3 regions of the Paenibacillus pedocola genome follow, and region 1 is predicted to be linked to each of the others. Evidence: riboswitches for the same ligand, from Rfam matches in the RefSeq annotation. Region 1 holds a riboswitch; each other region holds the start of a gene.

Region 1 (3,278 bases):
TATTTTCACCCGGTTACCCGCAGCTCGGAGATTATTTTGCGGCAGATTTTACGCAGGGCGAAGGAGCTGTTTAAGAACGGCTATTCTTTTGGATTCATGATTGAGCCTTTAAGTGATTTATTCAGGGGCGAAGTGACCGTAGAGCAATATCTGCTGCTGGATGAAGCGATGATTCAGACAGCTTTTATGCAGTGGACATTGGAAGCGGATGAACTGCTGAGCGACTTGTGCAGCCGTTTTATTCATCGTAAACTGTATAAATATGTAGAGATGGAGAATCTGGATTCCGAGACAATTGACGAAATCCGCCGCAGTTTTGCCGGAGCCGGACTGAATGCCGAGTATGACCTGGAAATCGATTTTCCAACGGATCTTCCTTATGATGTATTCCGTCCCGGGGACGCTTTTGACAGCAAGCAGATCCTGCTGCTCGACCGTCATGACAAGCTAAGGGAAATCTCGGAGGTATCGGATATTGTACGCTCCATCAGCGGGATTCACCGCGGCAGATATCACCTGTATTTTCCGCAGGATAAGCTGCAGAAAGCACTTTCACAGCTGCCGTCTTCCGTAGCAGGGATTTTTGCAAAGTAATACAAAAAAAGTTGGAATTCATCATAGAAATGATGACAGGAAGGAAGCTGCGTTATGCAATTATTTGACACCCATACCCATTTGGATGCTCCGCAATTCGACGAGGACCGCGAACAGGTAATCGCACGGGCGCTGGAGGCCGGAGTGACCAAAATGATCAATATCGGATTTAACCGGGAAACGATCCCGACGACCATTAAATTGGCTGAAACCTATGATTATATTTATGCAGCCGTCGGATGGCATCCGGTGGACGCCATTGACATGAAGGACGGGGACCTGGAATGGATCGCTTCGTTATGCAGCCATCCCAAAGTAGTCGCTATCGGCGAAATCGGACTGGATTATTACTGGGATACCTCCCCCAAAGAGGTACAGCAGGAAGTACTCCGCAAGCAAATCGGGCTGGCCCGGGAACTGGGAATGCCGATCTGTATTCATAACCGGGATGCCCATGAGGATGTGGTACGGATTCTGCGCGAAGAGAAAGCAAACGAGGTCGGCGGAGTAATGCACTCTTTCTCCGGCAGCTGGGAGACCGCCAAAATGTGTCTGGATCTTGGCTTCCATTTGTCCTTCGGCGGGCCCATTACGTTCAAGAATGCAAGGGTTCCCAAAGAGGTGCTTGAGAAGACCCCGCTGGACCGTCTGCTGATTGAAACGGACTCGCCTTATTTGACCCCGCACCCCTTCAGAGGGAAGCGGAATGAGAGCGGATATGTCAGGCTGGTAGCAGAAGCAGCTGCGGAAATAAAAGGGATTGATTTACAGGAATTGGCGGAAATTACGTATGCGAACGCACTGGTACGATTTGGGATTGTCTGAAATCGGGAGGAAAACCGGTGAAAAAAGAAGTATAGCCGATATATTAAACTTTTTTAATCTCAAAATGGCTGATTATTACAATATTTTAACCATATTTCTGCGTAAACGTGGTTGAATCGTCCTTTACAACATGCATCAAAACAGGATATCATCTTTTCAGTGCAGTGAGCTGTTGTTACTGTGACAGTCACTGATTCATGGATCGTCTCGCTGAGTCTCCGTATGGAGAACGGGGGAACCAATATTGCACTGCCGCATGAACGTACATAGAGTACAACACAGAAATGCCGCAGACATTATTTGATTTCTTTATGTGGTCTCGGGGTGAATTTGAGGGCAACCGCCGTGAGCGGGTGACCTGAGATAGGGCGTCTCTCTTATGCCCGAACCCGACAGCTAACCTCGTAAGCGCCAGTAAGAGAGGAAACCTCGTGCATAAACATTCTCGCGTATTCTGACATCCGGAGAAGCCACGAAAGAGTCCTCTATGAACTCTTTTTAGGCTTCTTTTGTTTTGAATAATGTGAATGTCCCCAGCATACTGTTATATAACAGGTGATCTGGAGCTGCTATGCCGAGCAGGCGATCCATGAGCAGGAAACGCTGAAGCAATGCGGGCGTATCCTGTTGCAATCTCAAACTTAGTTTCGTCTGAAATCATTCAGTCTTCTTAGATAAACTACTTGGACGACGGGGCTATGTAAGGAGGATGGAGAGAGTGGGCGTATTCCAACCAGAGGTATCCCATGATTCGCAATCATCCAGCAGGTCTTTCGCATTACGGTGGAAGCAAGTGAATCCTCGCGTACTTTCGCTTGCAGGTGTGGTATCAATCGTTATCGCGCTGCTTATTCTGCTGTACGTACACGGTCAAGGCAACAAAGTTATAAATTTAGTAATAGACGGTGAAGTACTGACGCTGGAGACGCGTGAAGCGCTGCTTAGCGACGTGCTGGCAAAAGAACAAATTTCGCTGCTGCCGCATGATGAAGTATCCATTGGCCTTAGTGATGAAATACAAGACGGCGACCGTGTCGTAATTACCCGAGCGCAGAAGCTCACGCTTACTGCAGATGGTACAACCAAAACGCTCTACACCACTGAGGATAAACTCGGTGAGGCTATCCAAAAACTAGGCTATAGCCTGGAGAGCAATGACAAGATTTACCCTTCGCTTGAAACCGCAGTTTCACCCGGCATGGAAGTCAAGATTGTACGTGTCACCAAACAAATGGTGGAACGGACCGTAAGCTTGCCTTTCCGGGTCATCAAAACCGCAGACCCTTCCCTGTACAAGGGAGACGTAAGAGTGGCACAGGCAGGCAAACCAGGCGCTATCATTCAGCATATCGAGAAGATTTATCAGGACGGTAAGCTGGTATCCATGAGCATGGTCGGCAAGGAAGTTCAGACGGTCACCAAAGACAAAGTTATTGCCGTTGGAACTAAGGCACTTCCCAAAGCTACTGTAGCTGCAGCAACTTCCACCAAAAAAACTACCTCCAGTTCAGCCAAAACTACTGCAGCAAGCAACGTCGTGCACAAGGCAGGCGTAGATTTTGAGTATAAGAGAATGATCAAAAATGTCTCCATGACCGCTTATTCTTCTGAAGAGCCGGGAATTGGAACAAAAACAGCTTCCGGAACACGCGTAACGGAAGGCCGTACTATTGCTGTTGATCCGGATGTAATACCTATCGGCTGGTGGGTGTACATTGAGGGATTAGGGTTTCGCCGTGCAGAGGATACAGGCGGTGCCATCAAAGGCAACAAGATCGATGTATACTACGATTCACTGAGTAACGCCCGTAATTTCGGCCGGAAATCCCGCACGATCTATGTGATCGGGCCTGTGAAGC
Region 2 (3,278 bases), 3.0 Mb from region 1:
AAACATGGCTTTTATCGGACCGGATTCGACTACAGCCTCGCTTGCCGCATTGTCTGTCTATCATCAGAACAGTGATGCATTCTGGACCTATTATGACGCTCTATATGCCAATCAGGGCGACGAGAACAAGGAATGGGCGACCACAGACTATTTAGTGGATCTGGCCCGAAAGGAAAACCTGCCGGTTGACTTTGATCTGCTGCGCAAAGATATTGAAGACAAGACCTATATGGATGAACTACAGACCGATATTGACCTTGCTAAAAACGCAGGAGTTAGTTCAACACCAACCGTATTTGTTAACGGAGTGATGGTTAAAGAACCGTTTAATATTGAAGCCATCGACGCCCAGATCAAAGTCGCTTCTGATGCGGTGGATGCCGAGTGATGAAATTCTCTACCTTTTGCCGCCGCCACTGTCTGTATTTGGCCTGGTTTGTGTCCATCATTGCCGTTGCCGGCAGCTTGTACTTAAGTGAAGTCCTCAAATATGAACCCTGTAAGCTGTGCTGGTTCCAGCGTATCTTTATGTATCCGCAGCTGTTTCTGCTTGGAATTGCCACGTACCGGGGGGATAAGCGCATCATTCCCTACGTATTGCCTTTAAGTATTATTGGCGGGAGCATCTCATTGTATCACTATTCCGAGCAGAAGATTCCTGCGCTGAGCAAAGTGCTTCCTTGCACCATCGGCGTTCCTTGTAATCAGGATTATATTAACTTATTGGGGTTCATTACAATTCCTTTAATGGCTCTGACAGCGTTTGTGCTGATCACAATATTGCTGTGGACCGGACGCAAGACTGATCAGATGGAATAGGCAGCGGGTAGACTGAATTCAAGCCTAAATTATTCCTGATTTTTTTGTCACATTTTACATCCAAAACACTCTAAAACCAAGGTAATGAGGGATAATGCAAGAGAATGAAAGATCGACTTATCCCCGATCTTGGATTTGCGTGTTTTGGATGTTTTTTCATTCTTTTTTCATTTGATTCAAAGCTTTACTGTAAATGCATTGTAGACTATCATTAGACCTTGTGAGAAGTTGAATATGCGCTGAATTTTCCGAAGGGAAAACGGGGGAACCAAACTTGGCCGTAAGGCCATTGGGGTGAATCGGAAGCAGTCACAATGACTGCAACTGTAGGGCTACCACAGCCCGAATCCGCCAGCTAACCTCGTAAGCAAGGGTGGGATAATGACCATGCCTAGGCATGCGGATCATTTCCGTATGCTTATTTTTGTGCCTGCATTTATGAAATCCGCCTATGAAAACAGCGCACGGTACTACCGTTTCAACTCACAAAGAGAGGAACTGTTACTACAATGGTAAGCAAGGTAAAACGACTATTGATCGGGCGTCCGATGAAGTCGAACGAACTCGATCATGAAAAGTTATCCAAGGTGAAAGCACTGGCTGTCCTGTCTTCTGATGCGCTCTCGTCTGTAGCCTACGGAACGGAACAAATCCTGATTGTACTGGTGGCCGCAGGTTTCACTGCCATCTGGTACTCACTGCCAATTGCATTAGCCGTTCTGGGCTTGCTGGCCATACTTATTTTGTCCTATCGCCAGACGATCTTCGCTTATCCGCAAGGGGGCGGGGCATACATCGTGGCCAAGAGCAATCTCGGTGTTCCTACCGGCCTGTTAGCCGGAGGCTCTTTATTGGTAGATTATATTCTTACTGTTGCGGTTAGTGCCTCAGCCGGTACAGACGCGATTACATCCGCTTTTCCAGGTTTGCATGATCATTCTGTACTGATTGCGGTATCCGTTATTTTACTGTTAACAATTGTCAATCTGCGCGGTGTTACGGAATCGGCTTCTTTTATAGCAATCCCGGTATATTTGTTCGTAGTATCTATCTTTGTCCTGATTGTTGCCGGAGTATTCAAATACATGACCGGCGGCGCTCATGCCAATGTGCCTGAAATCGGGTCTGCTGTATCAAACGTCAGCCTGTTCCTCTTGCTTAAGGCGTTCAGCTCCGGCTGTTCAGCCTTGACCGGGGTAGAAGCGGTATCGAATGCTATCCCGAACTTCAAGGCGCCGGCCGAAAAAAATGCAGCCAAAACCTTGATGATGATGGGGCTTATCCTTGGTATTATGTTTACAGGAATCACCCTGCTGGCCTACTGGTACGGAGTAATGCCTGATGAAAAAGCAACCGTTGTTTCGCAAATTGCTGAATCCACTTTCGGCCGCGGCGGTTTGTACTTCTTCATTCAAGGGATCACGGCAGTGATTTTGTTCCTGGCAGCAAATACGGCATACTCGGCATTCCCGCTGCTTGCCTTTATGTTCGCCAAAGACAAATATCTGCCCCATGCCTTTATGGTCCGCGGAGACCGGCTGGGCTTCTCTAATGGTATTATTTTTCTCGGTGTGCTATCAGCATTGCTGGTTGCTGCATTCCACGGAAATACAGAAAGCCTGATTCCGCTCTATGCGGTAGGGGTATTTATCCCATTCACTTTATCCCAGCTTGGAATGATGGTGCATTGGTATAAAGACAAACCAAAAGGCTGGCAAAACAAATTTGCCGTCAATACAGTGGGTATGCTCACTACACTTACGATTACACTGATTTTCATTATTACGAAATTCTCAAGTGTCTGGATGGCTTTCATCTTTCTGCCGGTTGTTATGATCGTATTCCACCGCATTCACGGCCATTATCAGAATACGGCAGATCAGCTGCGCATTTGTCCATCTACAGATAAACCGTGTATCAAGGGAAGTACCGTAGTGGTTCCAGTCGCTGGTGTTACACGTGCCGTGCTGCATTCGATCAGCTATGCGAAGTCTTTGACCGAAAATGTGGTCGCTGTGTATGTTGGTTTTGATGAAGAAGAGATTCACAAGATGGAGCAAAAGTGGGAGGAATGGAATCCGGGCGTACGCCTGATTGTCCTTCGTTCCCGTTACCGCAGCATCATCCGTCCGTTAGTGAAGTTTATTGATACGGTAGAGTGGAAGACAGCCTCGACGGACCATATTACAATACTGATTCCACAATTTATCACTAAGCATTGGTGGCAGGCGATTCTCCATAACCAGACCAGCTTGTTCATCCGCTCGTATTTAATGAATCAAAAAGATATTGTTGTAGCGACAGTACCTTATCATTTGCACAAATAGACAGGTATATTCCAGCAGACGGCTGTTTCCGTATTTCACGGAGGCAGCCGTTTTTTTATGGATTTTAACCGGATCTGAATCTCAGTATACAGATAGGGAAATAAATATTATATTGACATAGATAATGAGAAT
Region 3 (3,278 bases), 560 kb from region 1:
CGGCCGTTTATAGTGTACCTTAATAGTAAGGAGTGGTGATTTTGAAATTAAACATAAAAACTCCCGTGCTGGTCACGGTCTCCATTGTACTGATCATAGTAAGCAGTATGCTTAGGCCCGAAGGCTCAACACTGCTGGGGGCGCTGCAGACTCTGCTGCTTGGTCTTGGAATTCTGGGATGCCTGATGGCTTTTTTACGGTTTGCCAAGAGTGGCAACAGTAAGGGCAAAGACATAAACAAAGGCAAGAGCAAGAGTAAAGGCAACAGCAAGGGCAAGTAAAGCCAATAAAGCCGCAGCGGATTGCTGCGGCTTTATTGGTGAATGAATCAGAAGAACAGGCGGCCATTTACACAATAGACAAATTAGCCTGTGATCTCAGCGGCTTCTGCCCCGCCGTGTGCTCACGAACCTGCCGGAGCTGAGCCTTCAGCGCCGGCAGGCTCTTGCCGAGAATTTTGCCGATTTCGGGCAGCGGAAGCAGCAGTCCATACCATAGCGCTTTTACGAGCTGATCGTCCCACGACAACTCTTTAGAGGTGCGCAGATTCCGGCTCTTCGCGGATTTTGTGCATTGCAGGATGCACTCCCGGTAGGCTTCTACCGGAAAGTCGGCTGCTTTCAGCTTTCCTTTGCAATACGGCTCATACAGCTTGTTGAAGGTTCCGGCCGTCACCCGCTCAGCCTCACTGCCCTTCCCGAGCAGAATGGAGCTAAGCGCAAGGACACCTCCGCTGTACTCCCGGATATATTGCTCAAATCCGGCGGCAGCGGCCGGCTGCGGGGATAATAGGTCAGGCATGTCAGCACGTTCCTTCCTGGATTAAGAGATGGATAAGATAGAGAATCACAGCTGTCTGCCTTCAATGTATAGGGGTGCGCAAAAAACCGCAGGCAGAGGAGAACCTCTGCCTGCGGTCCGGATACAGGCGGAAACAGGCCTGATGCCAAAACGTGGCGGATCAAGGGGCTCTCTCTATACACTTACGAGGTTAGCTGCAGGATTCGGGCGGTGAGAGTCGCCCTACCTGGTGAGAATGCGGGAGTCGCAGTCTCCTCAGGATTCACCCCATGGCCGTATTAGCCGGATGGTTCCCCCGTTTCCCGCTGGGCGGGAATTCAGCGTTCGAATATCATCATTTTTGCGAATCGATTCAACACGAATCATACTCTTTCCGGCATGTCTTTGTAAAAAAGCAAAGGGATTCTCTAATTGCGGATTAGCGGGGAATTGCGGCGGGAACAAAGCTGCGCTAGTCGAAAAGACTATTTATCAGCGATTATCAGGTCATTTTCTCGCTCAGGCGTCATCTTTTGATTTTTACTGGAAAAAGACAAGAACCGCTGTAAACTCCGCGGAAGATACACGAACCGGTATTCTTTATCTGTTTTTCCTAACCCCTCAGAAAAGCGGGGAAATCAGAGGATTAGGGAGAATAAAGCTTAAGTAAGCGTTATCTGACCGGTAATCATCCCATTTAATGCATTATTTTGGCGCTATTAGCGTTTTACAAGCGATCATCGCAGAAGGTATGATTACATCTGTTTAAGCGCAATTGAATAAGCAATCCGCTTAATCTCCGTTTACGGAGAGCGGGGGAACCAAACAACCGGAAGCCGATCGTGAGAGGCGGAGCCGGTTATGGGGTGAATCCTGGGAAACTGCGAGAACTGAAAAGTCTCGTATGGATAACAGGTAGGGCGACTCTCAACGCCCGAATCCGGCAGCTAACCTCGTAAGCGTACTGTAGAGAGGATAGGCGCATTGTGACCGTTAATTGGACCACAAAGGGAATCCTTTGTGGTTTTTTGCTGTGCTGGTATAGATGAATGCCGGCTATAACGTGAACCGGGAGGGGGAGACAGAGATGGGCAGCCAGGAGGAATATGTACTCATTAGCGCTCCGACGAAGGCAGGGGAACAGTTTGTTAGAATGCTCCAAATAAAAGGCTGCCGGATGGCAGGGCTCGCCAACAATCCGGCTGAACACGCGCGGCTCCAGGAGCTGGGGGTTGAGGTTATTTTTGAGGTGGATACCCGGCATCTGAATACTTGGCTTAGGCCGCCGTTTGCCGTAGGCAGAATTTATCTGTTCGAGAGCAGTGTGGCATTATGCTGCCGTTATGTGCAGATGTGCCGGACGTGGACCGCGAAGCCTATCTTTGTCATTACCACCTCCATGAATCCGAGACTGGTATACAAAGGGCTTGGGGCGGACCATGTCATCTATACCCATAGCGGGAATGTGGGTCATCTGGTAGCCGAGTGCGAATATTGAACCTGAAAGATATAAGTTTATAGGGGGATAAAAAAACGCCGGTGACCTTAAACAGGTAACCGGCGTTTTCATATTAGCGTTTCGGCATTTTGCTCTCATCCATGTACAGCAGGTTCCAGCGGTGACCGTCCAGGTCGGCAAAGCCTGCGCCGTACATCCAGCCGTCCACTTCACTTGGCTTGCCAAAGATATTTCCTCCGGCAAACTCTACTTTTTGAATAAAGGCATCTACTTCTTCTCTGCTTTCTGCACCAATGGAAAAGATGACTTCTGCGCATTGGGAAGTATCAGCGATTGTTGAACCTGTGAATTTCTCAAACGCCGCATCCGGGAACAGCAGAATCGTCGTTTGCCCTATGGCAAGCTTGGATCTCTCGTTACCAACGCTCACCGCATGGAATCCAATCGAATTGAAAAAGGCAGTTGACCTCTCAACATCTTTAACCGGCAGGTTAATCCAGATCTCCTGTGTCATGGCTGTAGCCTCCTGGAATCATTCATGATTTATTTCGCTGCAGCAATAAGTTCCTTAAGCTCAGGAAGGTTGAAGCCTTTGACCGCATATTCTCCGGATACAGTGACAGGTACTCCCATGAAGCCGAGCTTCTCTACTTCCTCCTGATAGACTGTACTGGTCATAACATCGCGCACTTCGAACGGAATGCCTTGTTCTGTGAGCAGCTGTTTTACCTGATTGCAGTCGCTGCAGCCGGATGTAGAGTAGACAATTACAGACTGGCTCATTTGCTCACTGCCTCCTTGATGGCATCGCGGGTGATTTTCCAGTGGGAGGTGTTCCAGCGGACTTCTCCGTCTTCCAGCAGAAAAATTTGCGGAGATTCGTGTTTGATGCCGAATTCTTCAGCAATCTGGTTCGAGACCGGACGGTCTTCAATCACATGAACAATAGCTGCCGGCGTATCAGAGCTCTGTACAAACGCCAGAAACTCTTCGTTAGCTTTGGCGCTGATCGGGCAGGTTGTGCTGTGCTTAAAAAGCA

The links. A riboswitch is a leader RNA that binds a small molecule or an ion and turns the genes downstream of it on or off. The one in region 1 is predicted to bind cyclic di-AMP.
Region 2: it holds a riboswitch for cyclic di-AMP, as region 1 does, so the genes downstream of both, kimA (potassium transporter KimA) here and QU597_RS00140 (resuscitation-promoting factor) in region 1, are expected to answer to the same signal.
Region 3: it holds a riboswitch for cyclic di-AMP, as region 1 does, so the genes downstream of both, QU597_RS02585 (hypothetical protein) here and QU597_RS00140 (resuscitation-promoting factor) in region 1, are expected to answer to the same signal.

Annotation. Positions count from the first base shown of each region.
Region 1 covers NZ_CP134223.1:27,769-31,046, forward strand. Annotated here, with positions in the region: gene QU597_RS00130 (HD domain-containing protein) at 1-594, shown strand, start outside; gene QU597_RS00135 (TatD family hydrolase) at 649-1,419, shown strand; cyclic di-AMP (ydaO/yuaA leader) riboswitch at 1,618-1,845, shown strand; gene QU597_RS00140 (resuscitation-promoting factor) at 2,138-3,278, shown strand, end outside.
Region 2 covers NZ_CP134223.1:3,512,453-3,515,730, reverse strand. Annotated here, with positions in the region: gene QU597_RS15360 (DsbA family protein) at 1-388, shown strand, start outside; gene QU597_RS15355 (disulfide oxidoreductase) at 388-819, shown strand; cyclic di-AMP (ydaO/yuaA leader) riboswitch at 1,047-1,204, shown strand; gene kimA (potassium transporter KimA) at 1,329-3,146, shown strand.
Region 3 covers NZ_CP134223.1:587,782-591,059, forward strand. Annotated here, with positions in the region: gene QU597_RS02575 (hypothetical protein) at 42-281, shown strand; gene QU597_RS02580 (hypothetical protein) at 349-801, opposite strand; cyclic di-AMP (ydaO/yuaA leader) riboswitch at 967-1,134, opposite strand; cyclic di-AMP (ydaO/yuaA leader) riboswitch at 1,560-1,759, shown strand; gene QU597_RS02585 (hypothetical protein) at 1,868-2,278, shown strand; gene QU597_RS02590 (VOC family protein) at 2,352-2,753, opposite strand; gene QU597_RS02595 (glutaredoxin family protein) at 2,783-3,022, opposite strand; gene ytxJ (bacillithiol system redox-active protein YtxJ) at 3,019-3,278, opposite strand, start outside.